DNA from 3 places in the Clostridium sp. JNZ X4-2 genome. Region 2 is predicted to be linked to each of the others. Evidence: riboswitches for the same ligand, from Rfam matches in the RefSeq annotation. Region 2 holds a riboswitch; each other region holds the start of a gene.
What was found. A riboswitch is a leader RNA that binds a small molecule or an ion and turns the genes downstream of it on or off. The one in region 2 is predicted to bind thiamine pyrophosphate.

Region 1 (10,811 bases), 1.1 Mb from region 2:
CTTCTCTTAATGAAACTTCTCCGCCTTTTACAGATGTGGACATATCAGGCCCGGGTCTCATGCTTCCCCCTGGAATAAAAATTGTGGGTAAATTTAATCTTGCTGCTGCCTTCAAGTGTGCCGGCACTGCTTTATCACAAGAAGAAATAAGAATTAGCCCGTCCCATGGCGAGCATGAAGCATGAAGTTCCACCATATCTGCTATAATTTCCCTTGAAGCCAGAATATAATTCATACCATCATGTCCCTGAGCCCATCCATCACAAATATCTGTTACATGAAAATTTGCCGGACGACCACCTTTTTCATATACTCCTATGCTGGTTTCCTTGGCCAGTTTTGATAGATGAAAACTTCCCGGATGACTTTCCCCAAACACATCATCTATAAGTACTTGAGGCTTTTCTAAGTCTTCCTCATCCCAATCCATTCCTAGCTGTAATGCATCGTGTTGTGACCAAATTTGTCTTGCATGCTTACATTTCTGAGTATAAACCATATACAATCATCCTCTTTATTCTATATTTATCAGAACCTTTATTTTATTTCTGATATCTTCATCTGCCTTAATACTATAATTTTTTAAGGATGTATTTATATTCATATTCAAACGTATGCTAACTGCTTCTTTCAGTGTTATTATGAAAGGATCCATCAGACTATACATTTCCATTAGTCTATTTATTTTATTTTGACAGGTCAATAATTTATCAACATCCTTATCCAGAAAAGCCTTATAAGTATTTATAAATACCTTTGCATTCACATTTGTTAAACCGCCTATAATTCCAGCACCTTGTGATAGAAGATTAGGTATCAGGTATTCTTCAAATCCTGAAAATATAGAGAAATCACTGCGAATCTTTCTGATTTTTTCACTGAACTTCCTCACATTGCTTATAGAATCCACGGTATCCTTTACACCAACAATATTTTTAAAATCGGCAACCAGTCTGTATATAAAATCCGCTGATAAATTAGTGCCGGTTCTATCTGGAAAATTGTATAAAATTATAGGTAGTTTTGTATTCCTGGCTATAATTGAATAATATTCATAGAGATGTTGTTCATTTAAGCTAAAATAGTATGGAGTTACAACTAAAACAGCATCTGCATTTATCTCCTCAGCAAAGTGATTTAGTTCTATGACCTCCTCTATATTGTTAGAGCCTGTACCAATTAAGAATTTAATCCTTCCTGAAATAACTTCACCTACAAACTTTACATATTCTTTTTTCTCAGCAAGAGATAAGCTAAAAAATTCTCCCGTACTTCCCAATGCCACAATACCATCAACACCGTCAGAAATTAGTTTTTCAATTAAAGCACTAGTAGCTTCTTTATCAATACCTCCTTCATCATTAAAAATAGTGAGCATTGGTGTATAAATTCCTTTGAACATCACAATTTCCTCCTTAGTCTATTCCTTATTTGGAATAACGTTTTATATGTAGATTATATTTTTAGCTGACTTAAAATTAAGTCAACTAAAAGTTTTAAAACAATGTTTCTTTTGTATAGCCAAGTTTCTTGGAAATTTTCAGGGCTGCCTTTATTGCAAATTTCCTATGTTTTTCCGTGCTCTCATTATTTTTCTTTATTTTTAAATTTGATATGGATACTGCAGCTATGGCCTTTCCTGTATTATCATATACTGGAACCCCTATACAAAATATACCATCTTCATTCTCTTCATCAGATATAGAATACCCTCTTCGTCTTGTTGCTTCCAAATCCCTTAATAAATCCTCTGGATTTATCAGTGTGTTCTTTGTCCTTGGCAGCAATTTAATGCTGGATAAATATTCATTCATCTCTGTTTCACTATAGGTTGCCAGAACAGCTTTGCCCAATCCTGTGGAATAAAGGGGCATTATTGATCCCAAATTGGCAGTTGTTCTCAAGGCCTTTTTTGACTCCTTCTTGTCTATATATACGAGCTCATTATTATTTACTATGGCTAAAAATACAGTTTCCAAAACATTATCAGCCACCCATTTCAAAATAGGATCTGCAATGTTAACCAACTCAGTTTTATTTAAATATAAACTTCCAAGTTTAAATGCCCCAATTCCCAATTCATAACTTTTTAATTTTTTATCTTCTATTGAAAGAAAATCCTTTTCAACCAATGCATTTACAATATTAAATACGCTGGTTTTAGGTATCTCCAGACACCTGCTTAATTCAGCTATGGTAACAGGCTCTTCACTTTCCCCGATAAATTTTAAAATATCCAATCCTCTCAAAATTGCCTTATTCAAACAATTCACCTCATCATTTTATATATGAAATGCTATTTCATATGTTAAATACATTATATGAATCTTTTCTTTCCTTGTCAATGATATTTTAATTATGATGGAAATTGAAGCTGCTCATATTAAATTTATACTATAAATTTCTTATCTTTCATTTCCAGATTGAAATCCTTAATGGCCTCAACATTACCTGAATATATTTTACATATATGTCTTAATGATAAGTTTGCCACTTTACCATGCTCCCTTTCTATTAATACCATTCCTTAAATAAACTTTTTAAGTATATTGGGGTAATTTGTTATGATACCATCTACTCCTAAATCTATAAGCTTTTTCATATCATTTCTTCTATTCACCGTATAAGTGTTTATGAGTATACCGCTTTTTTTGATATTCTGAACTATTTTTGCATCCATAACCAATGAAAAAAGTGGATGAAGTGCATCAGCTCCCATTTTTTTCGCATATTCTTCCGGTTTATAAATAGCTGATCCATATAATAGTCCTGTTTTTATGCTGCTGTCATAATGTTTAACTTTCTGCATAGACTGATGGTTGAAAGAAGATATTATAATATTTTCTTTTAATCCATATTCATATATTTTATCTATAGTATTTTTTTCCAAGTTGTCATAGTAAATAATATCATTTTTAAGTTCAAGATTTAAAAACAGATCCCTATCCTTCACATAACTTAACAATTCATCCAAACTGGGAATCTTTTCTCCTTCTCCGGCGCTAAATTTCCTTATTTCTTCATAAGTATAGTTCTTTATAAACCCACTTCCATCTGTAGTTCTGTCTATAGTTTCATCATGACATATAACTATAATACCGTCTTTTGTTACATGCAGATCCGTTTCTATTCCATCTGCACCTGCCTCTGCTGCCTTTTTAAAAGACAGCATTGTATTCTCAGGATACAATCCACTAAAACCCCTGTGCGCAATATTCAAAGTTTTAATCATACTTCTAATCGCCTCTTTATTCTTATATATTATTTCTTATTATACTGATTATATTTTTATATAGTCGAATTTATGCTGTCCACTGAATATCCATTTTTTCACATAACATTTAAAGAACTAGATAAAAATTTACTATCTTAAATATTCTTACAAGTATTGCCTTCACAGCAAATTAGTAGTATACTAAAGTAAAATTTAATAAAAGTTACAGGGGGACTAATATAGTTGAGAAGGATTAAAAGCCTGACCCTTAGAACCTGTCAGTTAATACTGTCGTAGGAAGTCAAAACATCATTCTGATATTGAAATCAAGCTGTTTTAAATCTATACGATTGAAACAGCTTTTTTATACTGTTATTAATAAACAAAATAAATAGCAATACATAACTTTTATGCAAATTTAAAAAGCATGAAAAGGGGTACACCACCGCGGGCGTATTTACTTTTCATGCTTTTTTTATTTATAAATAATATCTAGGAGGATTGATAAAATGAATGCAAGTGTAGCAATTCAGGTACTGCCAAAAGTGGAGGATAAAGATCTGATCCCTATTGTGGACAAAGTTATTGACTATATCAGGAGTACAGGGTTGAACATATTTGTGGGCCCTTTTGAAACCACAATTGAAGGGGATTATGACCAGCTTATGGATATAGTAAAAAAGTGCCAGATCATCTGTATAGAACAGGGAGCACCAAGTGTAATGTCCTATGTTAAAATAAGCTACAACCCAGAAGGTGTCTGGAGTATTGAGAAAAAAACCAAAAAGCATCACCCTGAAATGAATGGAGGCAGGTAAAGAAAATGAAAAAATCCATTATCAAAAAGGAAGTTTTTACAGCCCTGCTGGCAAGTATATCCTACGTACTCAGCACCTTTGTATCCTTTCCAAGAATGGCTCCATTTCAACACTTTGCGAATGTCATAGGTGCAGTTTTTCTGGGGCCCCTGTGGGGATTCAACTGTGCCCTTATGACAGGTCTTATGAGAATGATATTGAACGGAAGTACAATTTTGGCGGTGATAGGAGCTGTAGTAGGGGCATTTCTTTCAGGACTGCTGTATAAAAAGTTTCATAAATTCATCTGGGCAGTAGTAGGAGAAGTAATTGGAACGGGAATCTTAAGTGCAATTATTTCATATCCATTTATGAGAGCATTTTACGGGCTTCCAAAAACTTCAATTTTCACTTATATACCTTTTTTCATTCCAGCATCCCTAATGGGAGCAACTCTTGGGTATATACTTCTAAAGGCACTCGATAAATCAAAAGTGCTTGTATATTTAAAGTCTCTTGTAAATAACTAAACAAGCTTTTTTAGTATGGACGTCCATAAAACTAGCTTAAATTCAGCTAGTTTTATGGATGTGCAACTATTTTATTTCATCAGCTCTTTTGATATATGGCAGTAACCGCCTGGATTTTTTTCAAGATACTTCTGATGATATTCTTCAGCATCATAAAAATTTTTAAGAGGAAGAATTTCTGTCACAATTTTTTCCTTGTAATTTTTCTGCTGACTTTGTGTGGATTTCTCTATAATATTCACATCATTGTCATCTATATAATAGATTCCGCTCCTGTATTGATTTCCCCTGTCATTTCCCTGCCTATCCACAAGAGTAGGATCTACTATCTTCCAATACATTTCAAGCAATTCTTCAAGTCCCACAATTTCAGGATCATATTCTAAGAAACAGGCTTCCGCAAATCCCATGATTCCACTGCATACTTCCTCATAGGTGGGGCTTTCTCCCCTTCCGTTGGCATAGCCCACTTTTGTATTCAGGATTCCTTTTTTACCATCAAAATATGCCTGAACTCCCCAGAAACATCCTCCTGCAAATACAATATTTTTCATAAGTCATATCCCCTTTGTAATTGATCATATGATTACTTCTGTATTATTCTTAATTTCTCCAATTTTATTCATAATATTTCTTGCATCATTGATATATACACTCCAACCTAAAATTGCCTTGTACATAATTCATATGATATAATCCATTTTATACTCTTTGTTTTTTTAAACAATATAAACGTTATATATAAAAATTATAAATACTGAAAGGTGATTTGATTTGTCAAAAAATTTTTTTTCCAGGGTTTACGCTGTAGTTTCCAAAATACCACAAGGTAAAGTTACCACTTACGGTCAGATAGCCTTGATGCTGGGAGAGCCCAGAAGTGCCAGAATAGTTGGATGGGCCATGACAAAGGCTCCTAAAAACCTCCACCTTCCCTGTCACAGGGTTGTGAACAAATCCGGCAAACTGTCACCGGATTATGTGTTTGGAAGTTCCGATGTACAGAGATGCCTTTTGGATTCGGAGGGAATTATCTTTAAAAGTGATGGGAGCATAGATATGGGAAAATATTTGTGGAGTGGTAAAAGTTAAAATATATCTTTATACAAGATTACATCACTGCCTTAATAACACCACAAGCTAACCTTTTACCAGATGCTCCAGAAGGTTGAGTTTTATAATCATCCGGGCTTTCATGTATAATCAGGGACTTTCCAATAATCTGAGAAACATTGAATTTATTTGTAAAAAAGGTCATTCTGGAATAACCATTATTAGAAAAGAGAACAGGAAAATCTCCTGCATGATTGCCATGGGGCTGGTTAGTTGGATTCCAATGTTCTCCAGCAGGATTGAACGGTTCCACAGGATCACCTACAGCACATGTACCATTCTGATGTATATGGAATCCATGAGGTCCAATTTGAGGATTTCCATCCATGGCAGGTCTGTACGGGGGTAATCCACTGACCTCTGCAGAGACCTCAGTTCCTCCACGTACTTGAGTAAAGGTAACAGTACCTCTTATGCCAGGGGCCAGAGGGCCTCCCACTATATGAGCTACAGCCTTTCTGGCAGGGACATTCATATCATTTCTATATCCGCAGTCATTATAATTTAGAAAAGGGCATTCATATTGATCAAAATACATAATATCCTCCAAATTAAGCACTTCAATTTATCTTATGTAAAACTTTTAAAATAGTTACAAGAAAGTCAATAATTTATATCATAATAATAATGATCTTGAAAGAAAAAACACTTCATATTTCGAGGTAATCATATAAAGTGCCATATCATAAGGAAATTTTTCTTTTTCATCACAAGCTGAATTAGAGTATTTTGAACAGGATTGGACCTGGGAAGGACAAAACACAAACACCCATTGATATTATACCCCCCAACTGCCCTTCTCTTCCCTTTTTCGGGGAATTTTTATTGACAATAACAATGGTTTAAAAAATTTATAAATAACGTGACGCATCATATTTTTATAATACCTTATTGTGGTTTCTCTTAAATTTTTAACTCTACAATATAAAATAAATTCTTCAAAACTTTTTTGAAATGTTTTATCTTGCTTAATTTTATTTAACTCAATTCTCTCTTTTCTCATAAAAAAATTGCTCACTTATTTACCATATTTTAGATAGTAAACAAGTGAGTGATTTTCGCATTGCAATATTTCAAAATGCCTGCAAACCCTTCATATATCTTTTCTTGGTGCTCCCAAGAGGAGTCGAACCTCCGACCTACTGATTACGAATCAGTTGCTCTACCAACTGAGCTATAGGAGCAAATGTACATTATTATTTTAATACAAATCCTGATTATAATCAAATATAAATTAATTTATTTTATAATATTGTTGTCCATAAATAACTATCAAGATAATAAGTCATTATAAATAATCTTTATAATGGCTTATTATCCTATTCCTGATGAATTACATCAAGATTTCCAAACTTACTGAACTGCCCCATCCATGCCAGTTTTACAGTGCCTGTAGGACCATTTCTCTGTTTTGAAATAATACATTCAGCTATATTTTTTTCTTCTGTTTCTTTATTATAGTACTCATCTCTATATAAAAACATAACTATGTCTGCATCTTGTTCTATTGAACCAGACTCCCTTAAATCTGAAAGCATGGGCCTATGATCTGTCCTTGCTTCAGGGGCACGTGATAATTGAGATAATGCAATAACCGGACATTGCATCTCCTTGGCAAGAGCTTTAATTGATCTTGATATTTCCGATACTTCCTGTTGTCTATTTTCTGAACTTCTTCCCCCACTCATAAGTTGAAGATAGTCCACAACTATGATGTCTATACCCTGTTCTATTTTCAATCTCCTGCACTTGGATCTCATTTCCATAATTGATATACCCGCTGTATCATCTATAAATATCTTCGACGCAGCCAGAGGTCCTGAAACCCTGGCTATATTTTCCCAATCCTTATCTTCTAGATTTCCAGTTCTAAGCTTTAGCATATCTATATGAGCCTCCGAACATAATAATTTATATGCCAGTTGCTCTTTTGACATCTCAAGAGAAAATATAGCTACCTTTTTTCCTTCTCTTAAAGCTGCATATTCCGCTATGTTCAATGCAAAAGTTGTTTTACCCATAGAAGGTCTTGCTGCCACCAAAACCATGTCTCCCTTTTGAAAACCGGAAGTTTTAGCATCCAGTTCCCTAAATCCTGAAGCTATCCCTGTAGTCTCTCCCTTATTATTAAATAATCTTTCTATTTCTAAAAATCCTCTTTCAAGCACAGCATTCATGGATTCAAAATCTGAAGTCTTCATATTATTGGATAAATCAAATATAGATTTTTCAGCCATATCTATAGTTTTTTCTACATCATCCTGAGCATTGTAACTTTCTTCTATTATTTTCGTAGAAGCTTTAATAAGCTTTCTAAGCGTAGATTTATCCTTTATAATTTTTATATAAGATTGCAAATTAACTGTGGACACGATGGACCCACTTAGTTCACTTATATAGGTTATTCCGCCTGCGGCCTCAAGTTTAGATTTTGATTTCAAATTTTCTGTTAATGTGATTATATCTACAGCTGTATCTTTTCTATATAGATCAAGTATGGATTCAAATATAACTTTATGGGTATCTTTGTAAAAATCCTCAATTTTTAAAACCTGTATACATTCAACTATGGCAGTTTTATCAATGAGCATAGAACCAATTACACTTTGTTCAGCTTCTATATTATGGGGTATGCTTTTAAAAGGTATATCCATGGAAATTTCACTCCTCAGATTTTAATAATAAGTAAATTTATTTAACTCTCTAATACCCATAATATCTACTTGAATATTATTTTTATAAGTTCTTCAATATTGGATATGGCTTTGACCTTTATATCCTCCATATCCGCAGGTACTTCTTTTAAATTTTCTTCAGGCACCAATATAGTTTTTATTCCATTTCTTTTTGCACCATAAATCTTTTCAAAAATACCTCCTACAGGTTTTATATTACCCCTTAAGGATATTTCTCCTGTCACAGCTACATCCTGTCTTAAAGGTTTATCCAAAAGAGAGCTTATAATACATGCCGTAATGGCAGCTCCTGCTGAAGGGCCATCAATTTTTCCTCCTCCTATTATATTTACATGGATATCGTAATCACCTATATCTTTATCAGTGACCTTTCTTATGACTGAAGCGGCATTAAACACTGAATCCTTTGCCATACTCCCTGCCGTATCATTGAACCTTACAATTCCCTTTCCACTTTCTTTAGCCTTAAACACCACTGATTCTATTTCTATAGTAGAACCTACATACCCCATTACACCTAATCCATAAATATGTCCTACTTCATATTTTTTCTTTGAAGTCACTTCTTCAAAGGAAACAAGTCTGCTTATGGATATAACTTTTTTTAAATCATCTACTGAAATACTGATTTCATCTTTTAAGTCCCTGACTCCACTGTTATAAAGTACATAACCATAGGCATCAGATAATATGTTAACGGCTTTCCTTCCTTCAATGGTATATTTACTTATGAGCTCGGATACACCATCTTCAATTTCTATATGGAGCTTTACAGCTGCATTTTCTACTATTCTTTTTATATCTTTTGCAGAAAGAGGTTCAAAATAAACTTCAGTACATCTGGATCTGAGAGCAGGATTTATCTCACTTGGATCCTTAGTTGTAGCTCCTATAAGCAAAAAATCTGCCGGAGCCCCCTTTTCAAATAAATATTTTATATACTTGGGAATATTTTCATCATCAGGATCGTAATATGAAGATGAAAATTCAACTCTCTTATCTTCCAGTACTTTTAAAAGCTTGTTTTGAAGCATTTCATCCAGTTCCCCTATTTCATCAATAAAAAGCACTCCTCCGTGGGCTTCTGTAACAAGCCCCAATTTGGGCTCTGGTACTCCACCTTCTGCCAAGTCCCTTTTTGTACCCTGATATATAGGATCATGTACAGAACCTAGAAGGGGATTTGTAATTTCTCTAGGATCCCACCTTAAAGTACTACCGTCCACTTCTACAAATTTGGCATCCTTGCTAAAAGGTGTAAACTTCAACTTTTTAGCTTCTTCCAGTGCAATTCTAGCGGCTGTAGTCTTACCCACTCCTGGTGGTCCATATAAAATTATATGCTGTGGATATGGTGATGCTGTTTTTGAGAGTATTGACTTTATGGCTCTTTCCTGACCTACAATTTCTTCAAAGGTTTCAGGTCTTAAAAGTTCCTGGATATTTTTACTAAATACTTTGGAATCCAATACCTCCAGCTTTGCATATTTCTTTAAGGTCTTTGCATTTTCAGGTCCCTTTTGCTTTTTTATAATCCTAAGCCTGATGTCATCCATATATTTATCCTGACGTTCTGTAAGATTTTTTTCAACTTCTTTTTCAATGCTATTTCTAACATATCTTTCTGCCAGTACTTCTGCAATCCAATTATTAGTATTTTCCAGTGCATCATGTACATCTGATTGATCTGGTACAATTTCTATGCCTTTTCCATCACTTACTATTTTATTTAAAGCATATAGCCTTTCAAATGAATTTTTACTGTTTATATAATTCTGAAGCTTATATTTCACTATTCTGGATTTTATAGTACCCTCATCTATCATTTTCTTTAGTAAATTATTCAATACTTTTATTTGGGTATCTATAGGTATAGAATTATTAAGCTCTTTATTTAATCCATCAACAAATTGTAGTTTCACAGACTTTCCTCCTTATTTTTCTCCAATAACTACCTTTATTTTAGTGGATATTTCAGGATATAATTTGATTTCTACATAATAGATGCCAAGTTGTCTTATATTATTGATTACTATTTTTTTCTTGTCTACATCTATATTAAATTTCTTCTTAAGTTCATCTGAAATATCTTTACCAGTTATAGAGCCAAATAGTCTACCATTTTCCCCTGACTTAACAGTTAAATTTATCTCTTTTCCCTTCAAGCTTTCAGCAAGTTTTTGTGCTGTTTCTACCTCTGAAAGTTTCTGTTTTCTTTCTGCTTCTTTTTTATTGTTCCATATATGAAGATTCACTTCATTTGCCTCTTCTGCAAGTCCTTTAGGTATTAAATAATTTCTTGCATATCCATCTGAGGCTTTTACTACTTCTCCTTCTTTTCCTAAGGATTTTACATTTTTCAACAATATAATTTTCATTTAATCTTCACTCTCCTCAACATATTTCTTTATGGCATTTTTTAATTTTTCCAAGGCTTCATCTATAGTTACAGATTCTAATT
Region 2 (10,811 bases):
GGATCGATCATAACAACAGATAAATTTACAACGGCAGAAATGCTGTGGAAAATAATGCATAAAATATGGGACATTGAAAATAACGTATTTCATCAATTAAAAACAGAATGGCATGTAGATCATTGTTTTCTCCACAGCCCTGCGGGCATAGAGACAGTTCTAATGTCTATAATACAACTCCAGTAAAAACAAAATTTTTACTGGAATTTAAGTGCTAAATCCCTGGCCTTATTAAGTAATACTTGACATATTCTGAAAAGCTGAAATTTGTTCTTAATCTAAAGAGCTGAAATCTATTGTTCTCTAACGAATATAATTCTTGTAAGTTTTATCAACAAATATCCAAGAGCAATTCCAGTCATATTAAGAATTATATCATCGACATCAAAGCTACCTATTTTGGTAATATACTGAAACACTTCAATACAAAGGTCTACAACAAGCCCAACACCGACAACTTTCCAAAATGAATTGATTTTCTTAAACACCATAGGTAGTAGAAATCCAAAAGGCATAAACGGCACTATATTTCCTAGTAAATTATATCGTGCCCATCCCTCTGATATGCTCTCCAATTGCGCACCTATACTGTGAAAAGGAATCAGATTGTAATTGATAGAATCAGGTAAGCTGTTATTTTCAATTCGACTGATAATTGCTGAAATTGAACCATGAAATTTTATAACAACCAGAAGAAACAGCACCATTATATAAATCCACCAAATTATTCTTAATGTGATTCCACGTTTGACCACCTTTGACATAAAACATTCTCCTCGTTAAATTCAGGTTTCTCAAGCAAAAGCAGTTTATGTTACCCGCTTACATCTAATCTGACTACTCAACCTCGGCTTTTTCAAAAAACATCTAAATCGACCACTTGCCAAGTGCCGACATCTAAATCGCTCTGTCACGCTTAAAATCATGCCTTTGGACTTGTTCCCGCGAAGCAATAATTTCGCGATTTTCACACAGCGTATTTTTTCTTTCAACCCTCGAAGAGCCCTTGTTTACTGGGCTTTCTGTATATTCAGTCTTTTACCCTTGACATCAATACTACCGTCTCAACGTGGGGGGTGTGGGGAAACATATCCATAAGCTTTACTTTATCCAATCTATATCCCGAGGCAGTTAGTGTATTTAAATCCCTAACAAGTGTTTTAGGATTACAGGATACATAAATTATTTCCTGTGCATTGAAATTTATAACCTGTTTCAATGCTTTGGGATGGACTCCGGGTCTTGGTGGATCCAATATTATTAAGTCAGGTTTATCCTTTAAAGTTTCCATTACATGTACTACGTCTCCGGCTGTAAATCTGCAATTTTCTATTCCATTTAATCTTGTATTTTCATTAGCGGATTTTACTGCTTCTTCTATAAGCTCTATACCTATTACTTTTTTTACATGAGGGGATAATATTTGTGCTATGGTTCCAGTCCCGCAGTATAAATCAAAAACTGTTTTTGAAGAGCCATCCTGAAGAAAGTCCAGAATTATACTGTACAGTTTCTCAGTGGCCCTGGAATTGGTCTGAAAAAAAGACTGGGGGTAAATCTTAAACTTAAAGCCTAAAATTTCCTCCGTTATATAGTCATTTCCATATAATATTTCCATTGAGTCAATTTTAACTACATCTGATAAACTGTCATTTGTAGTGTGGAGTACACCCATTAACCTGCCTCTGTAATTTAAGCTTTTTAATATTTCAGTAAGCTGGCTAAAATCAAATTTAGTCTGAGAAGTTGTTACAATATTTATTAGAATTTCTCCTGTGTTTCTGCCTTTTCTAAGCACTAAATTTCTTAAATATCCATTGTGGCTCCGTACCCTGTAATAGGGCAGTTCCTTTTTTCTAAAGTAATTTACAATTTTATCCAGTACCAGTGTAAAATCCTCATCTACTATTTTACAGTTGTCTGCATTTACAATGCCAAATGCTTTTCCCTTTATATGCATACCCAAGTTCAGAATGCCGCCTTTTTGTGCATCTCCAAAGGTGAATTCCATTTTGTTTCTGTACTGAAATTCCTCGGGACTTTTTTCTATACCCATAAATTCAAAACTTTCAAGAGAGGATTCTTTAAACAAATCCAGAACCTGCTGCTTTTTTAGTTCAACTTGTATATTATAAGGTATAAATTGAAAATTACATCCACCGCAGAGATTAAAATGGGGACAAGCAGGATTTATTGCATAACTTACATTTTCAATTATTTCTAGCATTCGGGCTTCTGCATGTTTATTTCTTTTTTTTATGATCTGTGCTTTTATTTTTTGACCGGGAACAGCATTTTTTATCATTACCTTCATTCCATCCTCTTCTGCTATACCCGTAGCTGGAAACTGCAGCTTTTTTATGTAAAATTCATACTCATTTCCCTTTTTCAATTTTTAATCTTCTCCTTTTGATGTCCCAGAAAATTTTTCACCTAATGTTTTTCTCAGCTTGCAGCTTTTCATTATAACAGGATATAAGATCAATACTATTAAAAATACTATTATGAACATGCCTTTCATATCTGCTATATAGCATCCAAACAGTAATCTCAAAATAAGATCAAATAAATATAGACATGCTAATGAAATTGCGGCTGTGACAGCTGTGTCTATAATAGAAGATTTTAAACTGCCAGGTACCAAACTGTTTTTCTTTTTAGAATCAGAATTATTATCAGAGGTTTTTTCATCAGAGCTTTTTTTATCCACCACATCATTTTTATTGCTTTCCTCTTTGATATTGTCAATTTTAGTATTTTCAAGGTGTTCTTCTTCTTTTCCCTCACCGGACTCCTCTGGTTTCTCCTGCTCTTCCGCCTTTTTAAGCTGTTCTTCCTTTTCCTGTTTTTCTTTCCTTTTAATTTCCTCTAAATTTTTCTTTTCTTCCATATTTTTATTTTTAAGTTCTTTTAGAAACTGCTTTTTTGCTTCTTCGTCTACTGAGAGCTCATTTTTATTTTCATCTTTTTCGTCCATTAAACACATACCTCCTTGTTCTTTTTAACCTTTCCATAACAAATATATTATGCTACACTATGGCATTTATGTAAATAGGTATAAAAAAATCTTTCATTATTGTTCACATATTGTTTTACAATTTTGCGGATTAGTTTTATAATTTTAGTGTTATATTAATTCGCATAATCGAGGATATTTAATATGAATAGGATAAACTTATTTTTGCTGAACTTTTTAGATGGAATCTTTTTTGTAATATGTGTAACTTTTAAAATATTAGTATACGGCAGGCATTTGGAAACAGGATATATAAAAACCGAATCACTTTTCATTCCAACTATTGCCTCGGTAATTATTATTGTTTCCATATCCTTTGTTTTTAAAACAAAAGCACGTTCAAGAATTCTCTATATATTGAACATCATAATCAGTTTCTTTATAGTAAGCGACTTGATTTATTTCAGATATTTTAAGGATATTATATCCTTGCCTGTACTTATAAGCGGATTTCAACTGGGTGCAGTAAAATCCAGTGTGGCAGATTTGATGAATTTTAAAGATTTTCTGTACTTTTTTGATGTTATATTTATAGTGCCCTTTATAAATAAATACGTTAGAAGCAGGAAAGCTGATATTTCCATAAGCTACAGGATACCAGCACTTGTAGTACTTATTTTTCTGGGAGTATTGACGGATTTTAAAAGCTTTTATAATCTGTCCAGGGAACAGCCCCGGCTTTTGAGTACAATGTACAATAAGGTGTACATAACCAGAAAATTGGGTATTTTAAATTACCACTGTCTTGATATTTACAATTCAATTTCTGCCAATATAACTAAACTGGCACCTATTTCTAAAGAAAAAGTTGATACCATAGATGATTTTATGGATAAAAACAAATCGGATAATAAAAGCTTAAAGGGATCTGCAAAGGGAAAAAATTTGATAATGATACAGGTGGAGGCTCTTCAGGAATTTGCAATAAATGCCTCTATTAATGGAAATGAAATAACTCCAAATTTAAACAGATGGGTAAAAAGGTCCGAGTATTTTGACAATTTTTATTATCAGGTAGCTGCAGGAGGCACTTCCGATGCAGAGTTCATGACCAATAATTCATTATATCCGGCTCCCGCAGGGGCAGCTTATTTTCTCTATTCTGGAAACAAATTCAGTGCAATGCCCCAAAATTTTAAAAATAACGGTTACAGTACGGCAGCACTTCACGGTTTCAGAGAAAACTTCTGGAACAGGGATATAATGTATAAAAAATTTGGTTTTGATAATTTTTACGGTGAAAAAAGTTATAAAGAAGATGAGTCCATAGGCCTTGGACTCAGTGACAGATCTTTTTTGATACAGTCACTTGTGAAATTACATAATATGAAATCACCTTATTATGCTTTCTTAATAACATTAACAAGTCATTTTCCCTATGATGCCGTGGATAAGTATGGCAGTTTTGATGTGGGAAATTTAAAAGGAAGCCTTATGGGGAATTATCTGCAGGCCATACATTATACAGATGAGCAGCTGGGAATGTTTTTAGATGCATTGGATGAAGAGGGAACACTGAAAAATTCAGTTGTAATGCTTTATGGAGACCATTATGCAATACCCAAGGACAAAGAGCAGCAGCTGTTCAAATTTTTAAATATGAGTTCCACTTCTGATGTGGACTGGGAAAAACTTCAGAAGGTGCCTCTTCTCATACATTTCCCCGATGAATCGGTAAAGGGTGTAAATGATACCTATGGAGGTGAAATGGACATATACCCTACAGTATGTAATTTATTTGATCTTCCTGGAAAAGATATGTTTGGGAAAGATCTTTTCAACCCTAACAGTCAGAGGGTCATATTTAGGAATGGTTCTTTTATAGATAGAAATTATTATTATTCCTCCCAGGATGATGTGTACTACAATGTAAAGACTGGAAAAAGAGTATCTGAAAACAGCAGCCTTAAAAAAGATGAGGAGAATGTTTTGAATCAGCTGGGGTATTCGGACTATATACTTAAACACAATGCAATTGACAAATTAAATAGATAAATTGTGAAAATCATATAAAATGTTTACATTTTTATAAATAAGTGGTACTATAATATTGTAATAAATTTAATATTGTCTTTAGTGTCAGGGGTGCCGGGACGGCTGAGAAAAGTGAAAACTTTAACCCTTTGAACCTGATTCGGGTAACGCCGACGTAGGGAACCGCTTTACATTCGTATCCTGAAGCACTATTTATAAATAGTGCTTTTGTTTTTTGTCAAAGTTTTATAGGGAGATAATTTAAATGTTTGTTGATGCACACAATCATATGGATTTTTATGGCAAGAACTTAAAAAAAGCACTTCACATCATAAAAAAAAATGATATCAAGACTTTGGGATGTTCTATGAATCTGGAAAGCTATATTTTTACAAAAAAGATAAGCGCAGAAAATGAAAATATAGTACCCTGTTTTGGAATACATCCCTGGGAAGCACATAAAAATTGCAGTGACCTGGATAGCTTTGACGACTATGTCAGGGAGTGCAGGGCTGTAGGGGAGATAGGGCTTGATTATTATTGGGTTTTGGAAAGTGAAAAATATCCAAAAATGGACAGGGTATTTGAATACTTTCTGGACAGAGCAAAGCGCTATGACAAGATAGTAAATATTCACACTAAGGGAGCGGAAGAAAAAATACTGGAATATATAAGAAGTTATAAATTGAGGACACCTATAATTCACTGGTACAGCGGGAATGTGGATACTCTTAAAGAACTTTTGAAATTGGGCTGTTATTTTACCATAAGTGTTGATATAGGATATTCCAGACTTACAGATGAAATAGTGAAGATGCTTCCAATGGATAGAATATTGACCGAGACAGACGGCCCCACTTCTCTTGAATGGGTGAATAAGAAGTATGGATACCCCTGTGAAGTTGAAAATATTGTTAAAAAGATCTCCAGTATAAAAGGTATTCAATATGAAGAGGTTAAAGACGAAATATCCAGCAATTTTAGCAGATTTAAATTATGAATTTAAGGTGTTTGGAATGAAAAAATCAGAAAATATTCAAGACAAGATATATCCGGTAGTTACCATAGCAGCAGTTGTGATTTTATGGCAGATAGTAGTGGGTTTTCAGTATATACAGCCCTATATTCTTCCTTCTCCATGGGATATTATAAAAACCCTTGTTTCGGACTTTAAAAATATAATGGAAAATACGGAAACCACCCTTTATGAATCCTTTATAGGATTTTTCATATCCATAGTATTTTCTTTTGTGCTGGCTATAATAATGGACAGTTTTCATGTGGTCAAAAAATCACTTTATCCTATTTTATTAATATCCCAGACAGTTCCCACTATAGCCATAGCGCCGCTTTTTATAATATGGTTCGGATTTGGAGCACTTCCCAAGATAATAGTTGTAATAACCGTATGCTTTTTTCCCATTGTTGTAAGTCTTGTAGATGGTCTTGAAAAAATAGACACAGACTACATAAATTTGTTCCATAATATGAAGGCATCAAAATTGCAGATATTTTACCATCTAAAACTTCCCTATGCTCTGGTGAACTTTTTTTCAGGTTTGAAGATTGCTGCAACTTACATGATAATGGCTGCAATTATAGGCGAATGGCTGGGGGGAGACAGTGGAATAGGCGTATACATGGTGAGGGCAAAAAATGCTTATCAGTTGGACAAGGTATTTGCTTCAATTCTGGTTATTGTTATAGTGAGTATTGCAATAATCTATATGATAGACTTTATAGGCAAAAAAATAATACATTGGAAATAAGGGGGATAAACATGAAAAAAAGCAGATTTATATTTTTGATACTGGCTGTATTTACAAGCGTACTTACATTGTCAGGATGTGGATCAAATGATAAAAAGGAAACATCAAATTCCTTGGACAAGACAACTGTAATATTGGACTGGACTCCCAATACAAATCATACTGGACTGTATGTGGCCTTGAATAAAGGATATTATAAGGATGAAGGACTGGATGTCAAAATAGTTCAGCCTTCCGAGGGAAGCGTCACAAATCTCATAGCAGCTGGGAAAGGTGATTTCGGGGTTAGTTATCAGGAGGACGTCACCTATGCACTTACAAGTGACAATCCTCTTCCTGTAAAGGCCATTGCCACGATAATGCAGCACAATACTTCCGGTTTTGCTGCACCTAAAAGCAAGAACATAAAGACTCCCAAGGATTTTGAAGGAAAAGTATATGGAGGATGGGGTTCACCTTCAGAGGAAGCAGTGCTTAAAGCTGTCATGGAGAAAGACGGGGGAGATTTCAGTAAAGTTAAGATAGTGAATATTGGAAATGACGATTTCTTTGCAGCTACAAAAAAGAATATAGATTTTGCATGGATATTTGAAGGGTGGACGGGTATACAGGCTAAATTAAAGGGAGAACAGCTTGATTACATACCTGTCAAAAATCTCGATCCGGCTCTTGACTACTATACACCTATTCTTATAAGCAGTGACAAGATTATAAGTAAAAATCCGGAAAAGGTAAGAAAATTCCTGGCAGCTACTGCAAAAGGATATGAATACTCTATAAAGCACCCTGAGGAAAGTGCAGATATACTTTTGAAATATGCACCTGAGATAGACAAAAATCTTGCTGTGCAAAGCCAAAAATATATGTCTAAGCAGTATGTGGCGGATGCACCTAGATGGGGAGTTATGAAATCCGAAGTATGGCAGCGTTATGCTAAATTTTTAAAGGACAAGGGTCTTATAAAAAAGGAGTTAAATACGAGTGATGCATTCACAAACGAATTCCTGCCAAAATAACGGTGATGAAGTAATGATTGAACTTGAAAATGTGTGCAAGAACTTTGAAGACAAAACAATACTTCAGGATATATCCCTGTATCTTGAAAAAGGAGAATTTGTCTCCATCCTCGGACCCAGCGGCTGCGGGAAAAGTACACTTTTCAACATAATAACGGGATTTATACATGAAGACTCAGGCAGAGTTTTTGTAAAGGATGATATAGGATACATGCAGCAGAAGGATTTACTTCTGCCCTGGAAGACTGTGCTTTCAAATGTGGTGCTGCCCCTTGACATAAAGGGAAGGGATAAGAAACAATCCAGAAAAAATGCAACAAAATATATTGACATATTTGGGCTGGGGGGATATGAAAATAAATATCCCTATGAACTTTCAGGTGGAATGAGGCAGAGGGCAAGTTTTCTGAGAACTTTTCTATCTTCCAGGGAAGTGATGCTTTTAGATGAGCCCTTTGGCGCCCTTGATTCCATAACCAGAGGAAAGATGCAGAAATGGATTTTAAGCATGAGGGAAAAGCTTGGCAGGAGCATACTATTTGTAACTCATGACATTGAGGAGGCCATTGTGCTTTCAGACAGAATATATGTGCTTTCTTCAAAACCGGGAAGGGTGAAAAAAGAGATAACAGTGGATTTTAACAGAGACGACAGAGAAAACAGACTGTTTTCACAGAATCTTTTGAAGATGAAAGAGGATATTTTGAAATTGCTTTAAACAAGTTGGGGTCAGACCCTCTGACAAATATTGTCAGAGGGTCTGACCCCCTTACATTTTTTACCACAGGGACTGACCCTAGTTTGTCCTGTTTCCTGGGATTTCAAGCCCCAGCTGATATAATTGAAAGCCCGTAACTTCATTTTTGTTATCTGCAGTGAATTTAATCCGGGCATCTGTTACCCTGAGAAAAAATTCATTTTGTGACTGAGGAAACAATTGATATTTTTCGCCGCTGCTGTTCTGTTCAAAATAGAGGGCTTTTCCATCAGTGGTTATGGAAACATCCCCAAGATTTCCCTGAAGCTTGTAATTGCCCACATATTTATCCAGGGTTTTGCTGTCCACGTTAACTACTTTCTTTGCCTTTGGAAGTTCATAGCTTCCGCCAAGGGCTATATCTGCCAGAGTATCGTTTAAGGAATTTATATTGTAGTAGCCTACATTGCTGAGAATAATTATAGTAAGATCCTTGTCCGGATACCTGGCTATATTGCTTGTAAATCCAATTGTATTTCCACCGTGGTATATTTCCTTTCCGTATTTTCCACTTGTCAGCATCCAGCCGTAACCATAGTAGGGGCCGGAGGGTGCCATGGCTATATGATTTGAAAACATATTGTCTAGTGTAGATTTTTTCACTAGCTTTTCCGTATAAAGAGCCCTGTCCCATTTATAAAGGTCTTCCGTACTGGAATACAGGCAGCCTGCACCGTAGGAGCCATTCAATGTCGCTTCATCACTTACGGGATAAACATCCAGATAACCGCTGTAACCTGTGGAGGAATACATTTTTCCAGTGTTCTTGTAACCTAACCCTGTGTTTTTCATATCCAGGGGCTGGAAAATGTTTTTTTCAAGGTAATCTTCATAACTCATTCCACTTGTCTTTGCAACTATATATCCAAGTAAAATATACCCCGAATTGCTGTAGCTGAAATTGGTTCCCGGTGTAAATTCCAGGGGCTTATTTTTAAATAGATCTATTACCTTGTTTATGTCTTTTAAAGAATCCTGACTCATGCTCCAGAATTCAGGGAGATTGGTGCAGTTTACAATCCCGGAACTGTGGGTGAGAAGATTTTCTATTGTTATTGTATTTCCATTTGGGAAATCCGGTATATATTTGGAGACAGGATCCTTTACATTTATCAATCCCTTTTCTACCAGCTGCATTATGGCCATGGCTGTGAACTGTTTGGTCATGGAACCTATTGGAAATGTGGTGTCCGGTGTATTTTGAATGTTTTGCTCAAAATCCGATTTACCATAACCTTTGTCCAGGATTACTTTTCCATTTTGAGCTACGAGTACGCTTCCATGAAAATTATCCGTACTTTGAAGTGCACTCAAATAGGTATCTAATTTTTGTGAAGTATAGGAATATCCTCCTTGATTCAATGCATTTTTTAAAGGAGTGGATATTTTGATTGTCTTTGTGCTGCTGTCCCAGTTTATGGTTCTGTCAAACACCTGACTAAAAAATTCAAGGGGTACAAAAACATAATTATTTTTAATTACAGGAGCTGTGGATAAGTTAATATTTTTGTTATTTACAGATATCCTTTTATTGTTGCTTTCAAGCTTTACAGTATAATCAGGAGCAGTTAACAGAGCGCTGTCACCCTTTACCTCCAGGCTGGCATTTAATTTTAAAGACAACACATTCAGAGAAACCATAACTACTGAATTTGAGTCTTGGTAAGGTTGTACATATTTTGAAGGAATATTGCTTCCGTCCATACTCACTGTGAATTGGACTGTATCAGGTGAAGCTGAAGTAACAACTTCGGCATTTGCTACAGATGTAGTTGAGCATATGAGAAAAATGGATATCAGCATTGAGGAAAATACTTTTTTGAACATTTACACCATCTCCTTTTATAGTAAGATAATACAATCATATCATAAAATATGAGAAATTACTAAATTCAGTGAATTTTTTATAATAAGTGCTGAAAGTTAAATCATATCATAAGGTAGGACTTAAAAATAAAATAGGAAGTGATCTTGTGAAAAAGCAGCAGAAGGCAAGAAAAGTAAGCAGGCAAATTGGATTGGAAACGGCTGTCATGCCGGAAACAAGTTCAGCAGAAAAACCGAAGAGCAGAATATTAAAAGAAATTACGGATAAAAGAGAGAAAAACGTAAAACATTTTTTGAAGGATGATCTGACCTTCGAAGCAGCTGTTTACAATGAGCCGGTGCATTATTTCAGTTAGTCAGCTGGCTTAATGCAGATTATTAGGTTTATGCCTTTAAAAGGCAATTGAATAAAATTAAAGATTCAGTATCTATATGAGTAGTATGAAAATAAA
Region 3 (10,811 bases), 540 kb from region 2:
ACATAAAATGGAAGCATCAATTTTTCCACCGCACATAACTTTAAAAGTTTCAAAAAGTCCTGAAAAATTGTACTTTCCAGGGAAACCACAATTTGAAATCAATTTATTTTCCTCCATAATTATAAATTTTTAAAGGTTTCCAAAGTTTCTTCACACCATTTTATTTTTGCTTCTTCAATATATTTTCCCAAGGTAACAGTTGATTTCCAAAGAGCTAGATTTTTCTTATTTGATTTTAATTCAACGGCTTCAAAGGCATCTTTAATTCTAGAATATTGTTTTAGAGCGTTTTCACAGTTTTCTTTCATTGCTTCTATTTTTCCCAATATATTGTTTAAAGGTATATTTCCTGAAAGAAATATTTTTAGAAGAAATTCTGAACGATTAGGTGAATCTTCAACTGGAAGCATAAGCCAGTTTTCAAGTTCGGTTTTGTCTCTATCAGTAATTGAATACACATTTCGGCTTGAATTTCCACGTGCTTATTCAACCTTTTTTGTTACAAGACCTCCCTCCTCATATATCACTATGATATATTATGTTACAGTGATATATAAGATCAACTAGATTTAATTAAAAAAGGTGGCTATTCATATGCTCATTTTCTATGATATACTCTATATGTAGTAGATAATGCCATCTCATTAAATATGTGGGAAGTCAATAGAATGGCTGAGGATTTCGAAAAAAATAATTGGTTCGTGTAATGATTTGACAAATCTAAAATTTATGAGAGAGGACACTAACATATATGAATTTTAAAAGAACAAATCTAATTATATCGCTTATGTTGGCCATGTTTTTAGCGGCGGTTGAGGGAACGATTGTCACCATGGCTACACCTACTATTGCAAAGGATTTGCATGGGTTTGAAATTATCAGCATGGTTTTTTCAGTATATTTATTAACTTCTGCAATATCTACACCTATCTATGGCAAACTTGCAGATTTGTACGGCAGAAAAAATATCCTTTCAATGGGGATCATCATATTTTTGCTTGGAAGTTTTTTGTGTGGATTGTCACAGAGTATGGCCATGTTAATTACATTTCGTGCTGTTCAGGGGCTGGGTGCTGGTTCGATATTCACCGTCTCATATACCATCATTGGAGACGCTTTTAATATTGAGGAAAGATCCAAGATTCAAGGTGGGCTGAATACAGTATGGGGAATTGCAAGTCTTGCGGGTCCGTTTTTAGGAGGATTTTTAATTGATACGTTGTCCTGGCACTGGATATTTTTTATTAATATTCCCTTTGGACTGCTGTCGATCATTCTGCTGCAGGGATCTTTAAAGGAAACTTATGAGAAGAAAAAACACTGCATCGATTATATTGGAACTATTACTTTATCGCTGGCTATGATTGTATTTTTAAGTATTTTTTTATTCAATCAGAACTCAGTTTCCAATCCTCATATATTTACAGTAATTGCAGTATTAATAACAGGCATATTGCTGGTGATATTCTATAAGGTGGAAAAAAAGGCAAAGGAGCCAATAATGCCTTTCGATATATTTACAAAGACAAGTATCATTGTAAACCTGATATCCTTTCTGGTTTATGCCATACTAATGGGCGTAGACGTTTACCTGCCCATATTCCTGCAAAACATTCAGGGATATCGTCCAATTGCGGCAGGCTTGGCGATGATGCCGATGTCGGTTTCCTGGCTTATTACTTCACTTATCCTGGGGAAACTCCTGAGCAAATATGGAGAAAAGGATGTAACAGTGGCGTCCAATGTCCTTTTATTGATCAGCACATTATTGCTGTCTACTTTAAGTATAGATTCCCACATACTGCTGGTGATACTATATGGTTTCATCATTGGTATAGGATTTAGCGGAGCTAGCACAACCTTGACCATTGTCATCCAGGATTCCGTGAACTATAACAAAAGGGGAGTTGCTGTTGCAGCCAATACATTGCTCAGGACACTGGGACAAACCATTGGCATCAGTGTCTTTGGGAATATCTTCAACCTATATATAACAAAATATTTTGTTGGGCAAGGAATAAAAGGCATAAATCCAAGCAACCTATATCAATCTTCTGAATATCATACTGCTCTCTCTGCAGAGCAAATAAAACTTTCATTAAACAGTTCCATGCATATTCTGTTTATTGCTTTTATTTTCATCTCCTGTTTGTCTTTGGTTTTATCAATTGTAATGCCTAAAATAAGAGGAGAGAATAAGGTCAAAGAAGGTTAAGCTAAGCCGGGATAGTTCACATTAAGTCCTCCCATTGCCAGCCCTAATAAAAATCGAAGACCCATCAGCTGCCAGGGGTTTTTTACAAAGGCCTGCGGTATAAAGATTATTCCTGCCACTACAAGTGCAACTAATATAATTTTCTGTGCTACGATCTTATCAGAAAGTTTTCCCAGTCTTGGAGCCGCAATTATATTTGCTAATCCTGATGCTGAGAATGTTATTCCAGCTAACAGAGCAACATGGCTTGTATTATGAGATAACTGAGCAATGTACACTGTTATGATTGGTTCTACAGAATATAATGCTAGAGTTACTATAAAAGAGATCACAAACATTATTATAGTTAAACTTTTATTTGGAACAATACTCCATAGGCGCAATTTGACTCATTCCTATACTGGTTACAAACATTCCAAACCAACTAAAAGCAGGGTTTTAAGGAGTTTGCTGCATGGTTTTATCTCCTTGAATTTTCTCGGATATTTCCAAAATCCAGTAAGTTCAGAAGACAGTTTTCAACTGATGATAGATGATTTTATTTTGTCAGTTTCAAGAAATTATTAGATAGTGGTTTTTATTTAATTTTTGCAAGACGTATCAACTGTTGATGGGCCTTTTTTATCTTTTTTTGAAAGAATATAATATTTTCCAGGAAATACTTGTTGAATGTTAAAAATAATCATATAATAATTACTAAACTATCAATTCAACTTTGCCCAGTAATGAAAATAAAGGAAAGGGTTTGGAGCTAAAACCATTTACAGCTCCACCTTCCGGATGTAATGGGTGTTGGAAATATAATGTATAAACAGTATTGTATATAGAAACAGCTTATCAGTTCAATACGCCAAGCTGTTTCCATTATATCCATTCCATGTGCTTTTTCAAATTCTGTGTTGTAAGATATGGATCATCCGAGCACATTACAGGAGACATTACTGCAGCACCACAGACGTCAGTACTGAGTAGTTTGTCTATATTGCCTTCATTTATGCCGCCGATGGCTATAACAGGTATTGAAACATTACTCAGTACATCTTTTAAAAATGAAATTCCTCTGGGTTTTAAGCCTTTTTTACAATCCGTTTTGAAAACATGTCCTGCCAGAAGATAATCTGCCCCTTTTTTTTCTGCATTTATCGCTTCTAAAGTACTGTGAACAGACACTCCCAAAATGCCATTGAAATTGAGATATCCTTTCATATAATCCGTATAACTTGTGTGAAATCTTCCCGAATTTACCTTTAAAGCAGTTTCCATACTGCCGTTTATTATACTACATCATAAAAAGTCATTTTTACACCTCCTTTTAAAAGTAATTTAAATTGATATTTTAGTCTTCATCCCTCAAAATGTTTATATTTTTGCCCTCTATGACCTTGTTCATGTTTCTTACGGCGCACATCTTCCCACACATGGTACATGTCTTTTTATCTTCAGGCATTGAGCTTTCCCTGTATTTTCTGGCTTTTTCAGGGTCTATTGCTATGTGAAACATCTTTTCCCAGTCAAGCTCTCTTCTAGCTTCAGCCATTTTGTTATCCCAATCTCTTGTATTTTTTATTCCTTTTGCAATATCTGCAGCATGGGCAGCTATTTTGGCAGCTATAATTCCATCTTTCATGTCCTGCAGGTCAGGAAGCCTGAGGTGTTCAGCAGGAGTTACATAGCAGAGAAAATTCGCTCCATAAGTTGCTGCAATGGCGCCGCCTATGGCACTTGTTATATGGTCATATCCAGGTGCCACATCTGTTACTATGGGACCCAGTACATAAAAAGGAGCATCATGGCACAATTTTTTTTCAAGCTTCATGTTGGTTTCTATTTCATTAAGTGCCATATGACCGGGGCCCTCTATCATAACCTGTACATTTCTTTTCCAGGCTCTTTTTGCCAGTTCCCCCAGGGTCATAAGTTCTTTTATCTGACTTGGATCCGTAGAATCATCTATACATCCGGGTCTGCATGCATCTCCCAGGCTTATGGTTACGTCATATTTTTCGCATATGTCAAGAATTTTATCAAAATATTCATAGAAGGGATTTTCCCTGTTGTTCAGATTCATCCAGGCATACAGCAGACTGCCTCCTCTTGAGACAAAATTCATAAGCCTTGGATTTCTCTTGAATATCTGTGCGGTTTCCATGTTTATACCGGCATGGATGGTCATAAAGTCAACTCCGTCCTTAGCGTGGGTTTCTATAACTCCAAGGAGTTCTTCAGCAGTTATATCTTTTAATTCCTTATCATAAAAACCAACTGCATCGTACATTGGAACGGTACCTATCATGACAGGGGACATAGCTATTAACTTGTTTCTAAATTCCTGGGTTTTTCCAAAGCAGCTGAGATCCATAATGGCTTCGGCTTTCATGTCTATTGCTTTTTTTACCTTGTCAAGCTCCAGGGTAACATTGCAGCAGTCCTCTGAAATGCCCAGGTTGACATTTACCTTTGTCTTCAGTCCTTTTCCCACCCCCTCTGCACTTAACTTTTTATGATTTTTATTGGCGGGAATGACAGTTTTGCCTTTGGATACAAGATGCATCAGATCTTTTATGTCCATATTTTCTTTTTTGGCTACTGTCCGCATCTCCTCCGTGACTATTTCTTTCCTGGCGGCATCCATCTGGGTTGAATAATTCATTTTATCGCTCTCCTTTTGATTTTTATATTAAAAAACGGGAAGCAAAATGCTTCCCGCAGAGTAAAAACTATAGATGTTTTTAATATAGCGCAAAATTTCCCTACGTTGGCATTATCCAAATCAGGTTATATGGGTAAAAGATATTATCTTACTCTCAGCCCATTGACATGGGCTCCCCTGTAACATTATATTTATTTTTTAAATAAAAAAGAGTGTTTATGAAAACACTCCTTGAATACATACTTTAAATGATTTGCTTCCCTACGGTAGTGTTAACTACGTCAAGTTCAAAGGGTCAGGTTTTACCTTCTCAACCAAATCGGTCCCCCCACAAACAATACTATTTACTTTTATATATATAATAACACTTATTCATATATATGTAAATGCTTTCAAAAAGTGTTTTACTTGTTTTGCACTTTTTAATCAATTCATCAGCTGACTTTGAACACAAGGAGGTCAAATCCTCTATATGAACTTTTTTTGAAGCAGAAGAGTGAGAAAAGATACTTGCCTGAGCTTCAAATTCTTCATCCTGAATCCTTCATCTCAATTCCAAGTAATTTTGTTACAGTGTATTTTTTGCATATTTTTTTGACTGCTTTTTCAATTGCTTTATCAAGAGTTTTAACCTCTTTTTATAAAGCCTTTATGCAGTTAAATGATGCAGCAATTGCAGTATTAAATGGGCTATATAGAGATTTATCAAGTCCATAAGAGTCCCATGCCGCCATTTCTAGAATTTTGGTGGCAGTTATATGAATATTTTTAAAAGAAAGTATTGAAATATTTAAAAAATTTTTATTTTTCAAGAAGGAATAATGAGTTCTTTATAGAATATATTAATATAAGATAAAATAGAATCTAGTTCTATAATGTGGAACTAGGATATCTCTCATATATAATTAAATTATTGTCGGTAAATTTATTTATATTATGAGGACAGGCCTAAATTATTATAAGATGAGGAGAGATAAAAAATGAAAAAGAAAATGACTGTATTGGATTTTCAAAAGTATAAGGATGAGGGAAAAAAGTTTACTTATGTCACGGCATATGATTACACTACAGCATCTATTGTAAACGATAGCGAGTCCGAAGTTATTCTTGTAGGGGATTCTCTTGGTATGGTTATGCTTGGTTATTCGGAAACTACAGGTGTTACAATGGATGATATGGTTCATCATATAAAACCAGTTGTAAAAGGTGCCCCGAATACTTTTGTTGTAGGTGACATGCCTTTTGGATCATATAATGTAAGCTGTGAACAGGCTATTATGAGTGCAAACAGGCTTATGAAAGAAACAGGCTGTGACTGTGTAAAGCTTGAAGGCGGAGTGGAAATGGCGGATAAAATTGAAGCTATTGTAAAAGCGGGAATACCTGTTATGGGGCATATAGGTCTGACTCCCCAGACTTCCAGTCAGCTTGGTGGTTTCAGGGTTCAGGGAGGAACTCCTGAGAGTGCCGTACAGCTGATTGAAGATGCAAAGGTAATAGAAAAAGCCGGTGCATTTTCTATGGTGGTTGAATGTGTTCCAAGTTGTGTTACAAAAGTTTTAAGTGAATCAATAAAAGTTCCAGTACTTGGAATAGGGGCTGGCCCTTACGTTGACTGCCAGGTGCTGGTTACCCAGGATCTTTTGGGGATGTATGGAGATTTTAAACCAAAATTCGTTAAACAATTTGCGCATATCAGGAAGAGTATGGTAGAGGGCTTGAATCAGTTTCATAAGGAAACCCTGGACGGAACTTTTCCTTCACCTGAATACAGCTTTAATGCCAAGGTAGAAGGCTATTAGATCTAAAAACTAATATTCAATTCATATTTATTCTGGATTATGAATTGAAAGGAGGAAATTAGTTAATGAATATTTATATTTTAGCCATCATATTGTATATTGCAGCGCTTATTTTAATAAGTTACGTTGCTTCCAAAAAGGTTAAGGGTGGAAGCGATTTTATGGTAGCCGGAAGAAAGCTTGGTCCCGGGTTGCTGTTTGCAACGCTTATCGGAGGGAATATTGGTGCCGGTTCTACAGTTGGTATCACCGGCCTTGCTTATACATCAGGTATTTCTGCTGTATGGTGGATGATAACTTCTGCCATTGGCAGTGTGGTTCTGGCTTATTTTGTAGGACCTAAGATCTGGGAGCTGTCCACCAAATATAATTTAATGACTTGCGGTGACTTCCTGGATAAAAGATATTCAAAGTATTTCAAAGGCGTATTTTCTACTATGATGTTTGTAGGCACTCTGGCTTTGTTTGCGGCACAATTAATGGGCGTTTCGTGGATATTAAATGTAACCGTCGGCATTCCTAAAACAACCGGAATTATCGTAGGAGCCATAGTTGTAACCGTATACTTTGCATTTGGAGGGCTTGTATCTTCAGCTTACGTTGGAGTGTTGAAATTAGTAGTAGTATTATCCGGATTTATCATTGCTGTGCCTTTTGCGTTGTCTCATGTGGGGGGCCTTGGCGGACTTCAGACTTTGGTTGCAGCCAATTTAAATAATGCGGCCAGTACCACAAAATATTTCAGTTTCTTCGGATTAGGGGCAACAGTGATAATAGGATACTTCTTCATGCTGACACCATCGTTCTTTGTATCTCCGGGTTTGATAGGCATAGTTTATGGTGCAAAAGACAAATCAACTATAAGAAAAGGGACGATGTACAATGCAATAGTACAGTTTTTATTCGCATTCATACCGGCAATAATCGGTATGTGTTCATTTGCAATGTTTCCCCATCTGGCTTCACAGGACTCAGCATTGCCTACTGCTATGATGAAACTGCTGCCTACAGGAATATCAGCTATAGCTCTTGCAGCAGTATTTGCTGCAGAAATCAGTACTGCAGATACAGTACTTTATATGCTCAACGGCTCATTTACAAATGATATCTATAAGACTTTCGTAAATCCAGATCTGTCGGATGAAGGAGTACTTAAGATGAGCAGATGCGTTACATTTGCAGGTGGAGTTATCGGAGTAATACTTGCACTATTTCTTCCTAATATAATAACGGCACTTACAATATTTTATACATTGATGTCGGTGTCACTGACGGCACCATTGCTTTTCGGTATTTTTTCAACAAGGCCAACCGCAGCTACGGCTTCGGTATCGGCGGTATCAGGTGTTGCCCTTACACTTATAATCACGTATATATTCCCTAAATTTAAATTGTTCAAAATATTGAATGCACAGACAACAGGGATCATTCTTTCACTGGTAATAATGGTCATCATGATGTATGTATTTCCGTCTAAAGCATTTAAAAAGGGCAAAAAACAGATAGAACTGGACAACATAGAAATTACTAAAGCAAATTAAAATTGGAGGGATCTAAATGAAATTTGATTATTCCTATGCTGACTACGCTTTCAAAAACGGAAAGGTAATTACAGTTAATGAAAGAGATGAAATGGTTGAGGCTGTGGCAGTGAAAGGTAATAAGATAGTTTATGCAGGAACTGATGAGGGATTGGAGAAAATAATAGACCAGGGCACAAAGGTCATAGATCTGAAGGGCCGTACCTTGATGCCTGGAATTATTGATTCTCATTACCATCCTATCCTTAATGGTTTGCTGGAAGCAAAAACAGATGCGGCAATGATCGATACTCGTAATTGCAGATCAGTTTCAGAAATACTGGATATAATTCGTCAGGCTGTGAAACTGAAAAAGCCGGGACAGTGGATATCTATGATGGGATATGAACCGCTGCTTTTGGAAGAGAAGCGTCCTCCGTCTTTAGAGGAATTGGATTCAGCGGCTCCGGACAACCCTCTTCACTGCATGCATGTGGGCGGACATATTTGCATGTATAATAGTAAGGCATTGGCTTATCTAAACGTATACAAACCGGATGATGCAAAAAAGTATCCTGATGGTGAAGTAGAAGTTGCAGATGGAAAATTAACCGGGCTGGTTCGTGGACATACACATTTTTGGCTGTGGGGTCAAGTAGATTATACTGAAGAAGCGCAAATCAGGGCAGCAATGATTTCCCACCAGCAGCTTTTGGAAGCCGGTATCACTTCAATTCATGATTGCGGGGAATGCGGACCCTCATCTTATCACACCATGCAGAAGCTCTGCCGAGATAAAATCTTTAGAGTACGTTCATACATGATGCTTCACAGTATTTTCGGAAAACCCTATTCTCTTGAGCAAAATGCACACTGGATGGATCTGGGGCTTATGTCAGGTTTAGGAGATGAACATTTTAAAATCGGTACCTGCAAATTCATGATTGACGGAGGCAGCGGAGCACCGTCATGTGCTACCAGAGAACCATACAGCCATGATCCTGAATTAAAAGGTGAAAGAGGCTGGGAGAGAGAAGAAGTTGCAGAGTATATCAAAAAAATAAATAATGCCGAATGTCAAGCTTCTGCTCATGCCATCGGAGATATGGCCGTAGAATTTATGGTGGAAGGGTATGAAAAAGCATTTGAAACTAATCCACGCCCTGACTTAAGGCATAGAATAGAACACTGCACATTAACTGATCAAGATTTGATTGATCGTATGGCAAAAATGAACATTTGTCCCAGTGTAAATGCCGGGTTAGTGGCAGCATTTGGTGCAAATTATGAAAAATTCTATGGAAAAAAAAGAATGAAATATTTCGGAGCTCTTAGGAGTATGCTGGATGCGGGGGTTATGTGCTCTTTACACAGTGATGCACCTTCAGGTCCTTATGGACTGAAGGCAATTGACGGTGCGGTAAACCGTTATGACAGAAATAAAAATATTCAGTGTGACAAAACACAGGCCGTCAGCGTTCTGGAGGCCATCAGATGCTCTACTTATAATGCAGCTTATGCTTCTTTCGAGGAGAAAATTAAGGGCAGCATTGAAGTAGGTAAATTAGCAGATATGATTATTTTATCTAGGGACATCCTATCCATTGATCCAATGGATATTTACAACCTGGATGTTGATATGACCATGATTGACGGCAAGATTGAGTATGTCAGAAGTTAATACTGAAACAGCTGTCAAGCTGAAGGGAATATAAAATTTTAGGCAGGAAAGGCTCCTATGAGTAATAGTGAATTTCCTGTCTTTTTAATTATGTCAAATTTGTTCAAAAGCAGGTCAATTTGATTAATATATATTGTCTGAATAATATATGTGATAATAACTACAAATGCAAAAATTAATCATATCATAAAAATAAAATTTAGTTCTGTTGATGAACTGCAAGGGAGATATGGAAAGGCAGTGGCAGAATTACTATGTTGATTTCCTGCAGGAACAGACAGAAAAAAGGATAAAAGACATAGAAAAAATGATTACATATATCTCTTGCCGATAAGCAGTGAAAAATAGACAAGATACAGGACATTGGATATAATATAAAAGATGATATAATTATTTTGTGGTTGAAAAAAGTATGTATGGGTAGATTGGAGCAATTAATATGAATAAAAAGATGATATTTTTTGATATTGACGGAACTATAATTGATGAAAGAACCCATCAGTGCACTAAGAGTACTATAGATGCAATTAAAAAGGCCCGTGAAAATGGCTGCCTCACTTTTATAAACACCGGCAGAACATTTTTTAATGTGGGCAGTGAAATACGAAATATTGGATTTAATGGTTATATTTGCGGCTGCGGAACTTATATAAATTATGAGGACAAACCTCTTTTTTATAAATCAATACCCCATGAAACTTGTGTTGAAATTGTACAAAAACTTCGTGAATGTAAGATAGATGCACTTCTTGAAGGCCTGAATTCCTTTTTCTTTGAAACAAATAGAGCTTCTACTGGCAAACTGGCTGAATTTAAAGAACTTTTTATTTCACAGGGAGTTGATGTTTCAAGAACCTGGGATGATCCGGAATTGGAATTTGATAAATTTGTAGTATGGATAAATGAAGACAGTGATTATAATGCTTTTTACTCTTATATAACC

Region 1: another riboswitch for thiamine pyrophosphate. It lies ahead of ACYUJ6_RS17065 (thiamine-binding protein); the one in region 2 lies ahead of ACYUJ6_RS04985 (TatD family hydrolase).
Region 3: another riboswitch for thiamine pyrophosphate. It lies ahead of thiC (phosphomethylpyrimidine synthase ThiC); the one in region 2 lies ahead of ACYUJ6_RS04985 (TatD family hydrolase).

What each region holds. Positions count from the first base shown of each region.
Region 1 is NZ_CM142685.1:3,530,686-3,541,496, forward strand. It holds gene ilvD (dihydroxy-acid dehydratase) at 1-499, opposite strand, end outside; gene ACYUJ6_RS17050 (dihydrodipicolinate synthase family protein) at 515-1,402, opposite strand; gene ACYUJ6_RS17055 (IclR family transcriptional regulator) at 1,497-2,264, opposite strand; gene ACYUJ6_RS17060 (glycerophosphodiester phosphodiesterase) at 2,528-3,232, opposite strand; TPP riboswitch at 3,432-3,531, shown strand; gene ACYUJ6_RS17065 (thiamine-binding protein) at 3,724-4,032, shown strand; gene thiW (energy coupling factor transporter S component ThiW) at 4,038-4,541, shown strand; gene msrA (peptide-methionine (S)-S-oxide reductase MsrA) at 4,613-5,095, opposite strand; gene ACYUJ6_RS17080 (MGMT family protein) at 5,316-5,633, shown strand; gene ACYUJ6_RS17085 (superoxide dismutase family protein) at 5,653-6,192, opposite strand; gene ACYUJ6_RS17090 (hypothetical protein) at 6,433-6,657, opposite strand; tRNA gene ACYUJ6_RS17095 (tRNA-Thr) at 6,763-6,838, opposite strand; gene ACYUJ6_RS17100 (replicative DNA helicase) at 6,974-8,308, opposite strand; gene lonC (Lon family ATP-dependent protease) at 8,374-10,272, opposite strand; gene rplI (50S ribosomal protein L9) at 10,285-10,728, opposite strand; gene ACYUJ6_RS17115 (DHH family phosphoesterase) at 10,729-10,811, opposite strand, start outside.
Region 2 is NZ_CM142685.1:1,049,208-1,060,018, forward strand. It holds gene ACYUJ6_RS04960 (transposase) at 1-186, shown strand, start outside; gene ACYUJ6_RS04965 (VanZ family protein) at 294-764, opposite strand; gene rlmD (23S rRNA (uracil(1939)-C(5))-methyltransferase RlmD) at 1,031-2,392, opposite strand; gene ACYUJ6_RS04975 (RDD family protein) at 2,396-2,977, opposite strand; gene ACYUJ6_RS04980 (LTA synthase family protein) at 3,161-5,011, shown strand; TPP riboswitch at 5,088-5,189, shown strand; gene ACYUJ6_RS04985 (TatD family hydrolase) at 5,256-5,990, shown strand; gene ACYUJ6_RS04990 (ABC transporter permease) at 5,938-6,759, shown strand; gene ACYUJ6_RS04995 (ABC transporter substrate-binding protein) at 6,771-7,775, shown strand; gene ACYUJ6_RS05000 (ABC transporter ATP-binding protein) at 7,744-8,493, shown strand; gene ACYUJ6_RS05005 (serine hydrolase) at 8,572-10,359, opposite strand; gene ACYUJ6_RS05010 (hypothetical protein) at 10,506-10,715, shown strand.
Region 3 is NZ_CM142685.1:1,584,625-1,595,435, forward strand. It holds gene ACYUJ6_RS07675 (hypothetical protein) at 1-102, opposite strand, end outside; gene ACYUJ6_RS07680 (hypothetical protein) at 120-458, opposite strand; gene ACYUJ6_RS07685 (MDR family MFS transporter) at 752-2,215, shown strand; partial or broken gene ACYUJ6_RS07690 (MFS transporter) at 2,236-2,592, opposite strand; gene ACYUJ6_RS07695 (TetR-like C-terminal domain-containing protein) at 2,498-2,782, shown strand; gene ACYUJ6_RS07700 (thiamine phosphate synthase) at 3,080-3,493, opposite strand; gene thiC (phosphomethylpyrimidine synthase ThiC) at 3,552-4,865, opposite strand; TPP riboswitch at 4,945-5,054, opposite strand; TPP riboswitch at 5,106-5,205, opposite strand; gene panB (3-methyl-2-oxobutanoate hydroxymethyltransferase) at 5,846-6,667, shown strand; gene ACYUJ6_RS07715 (sodium:solute symporter family protein) at 6,733-8,208, shown strand; gene ACYUJ6_RS07720 (amidohydrolase) at 8,225-9,868, shown strand; gene ACYUJ6_RS07725 (HAD family hydrolase) at 10,308-10,811, shown strand, end outside.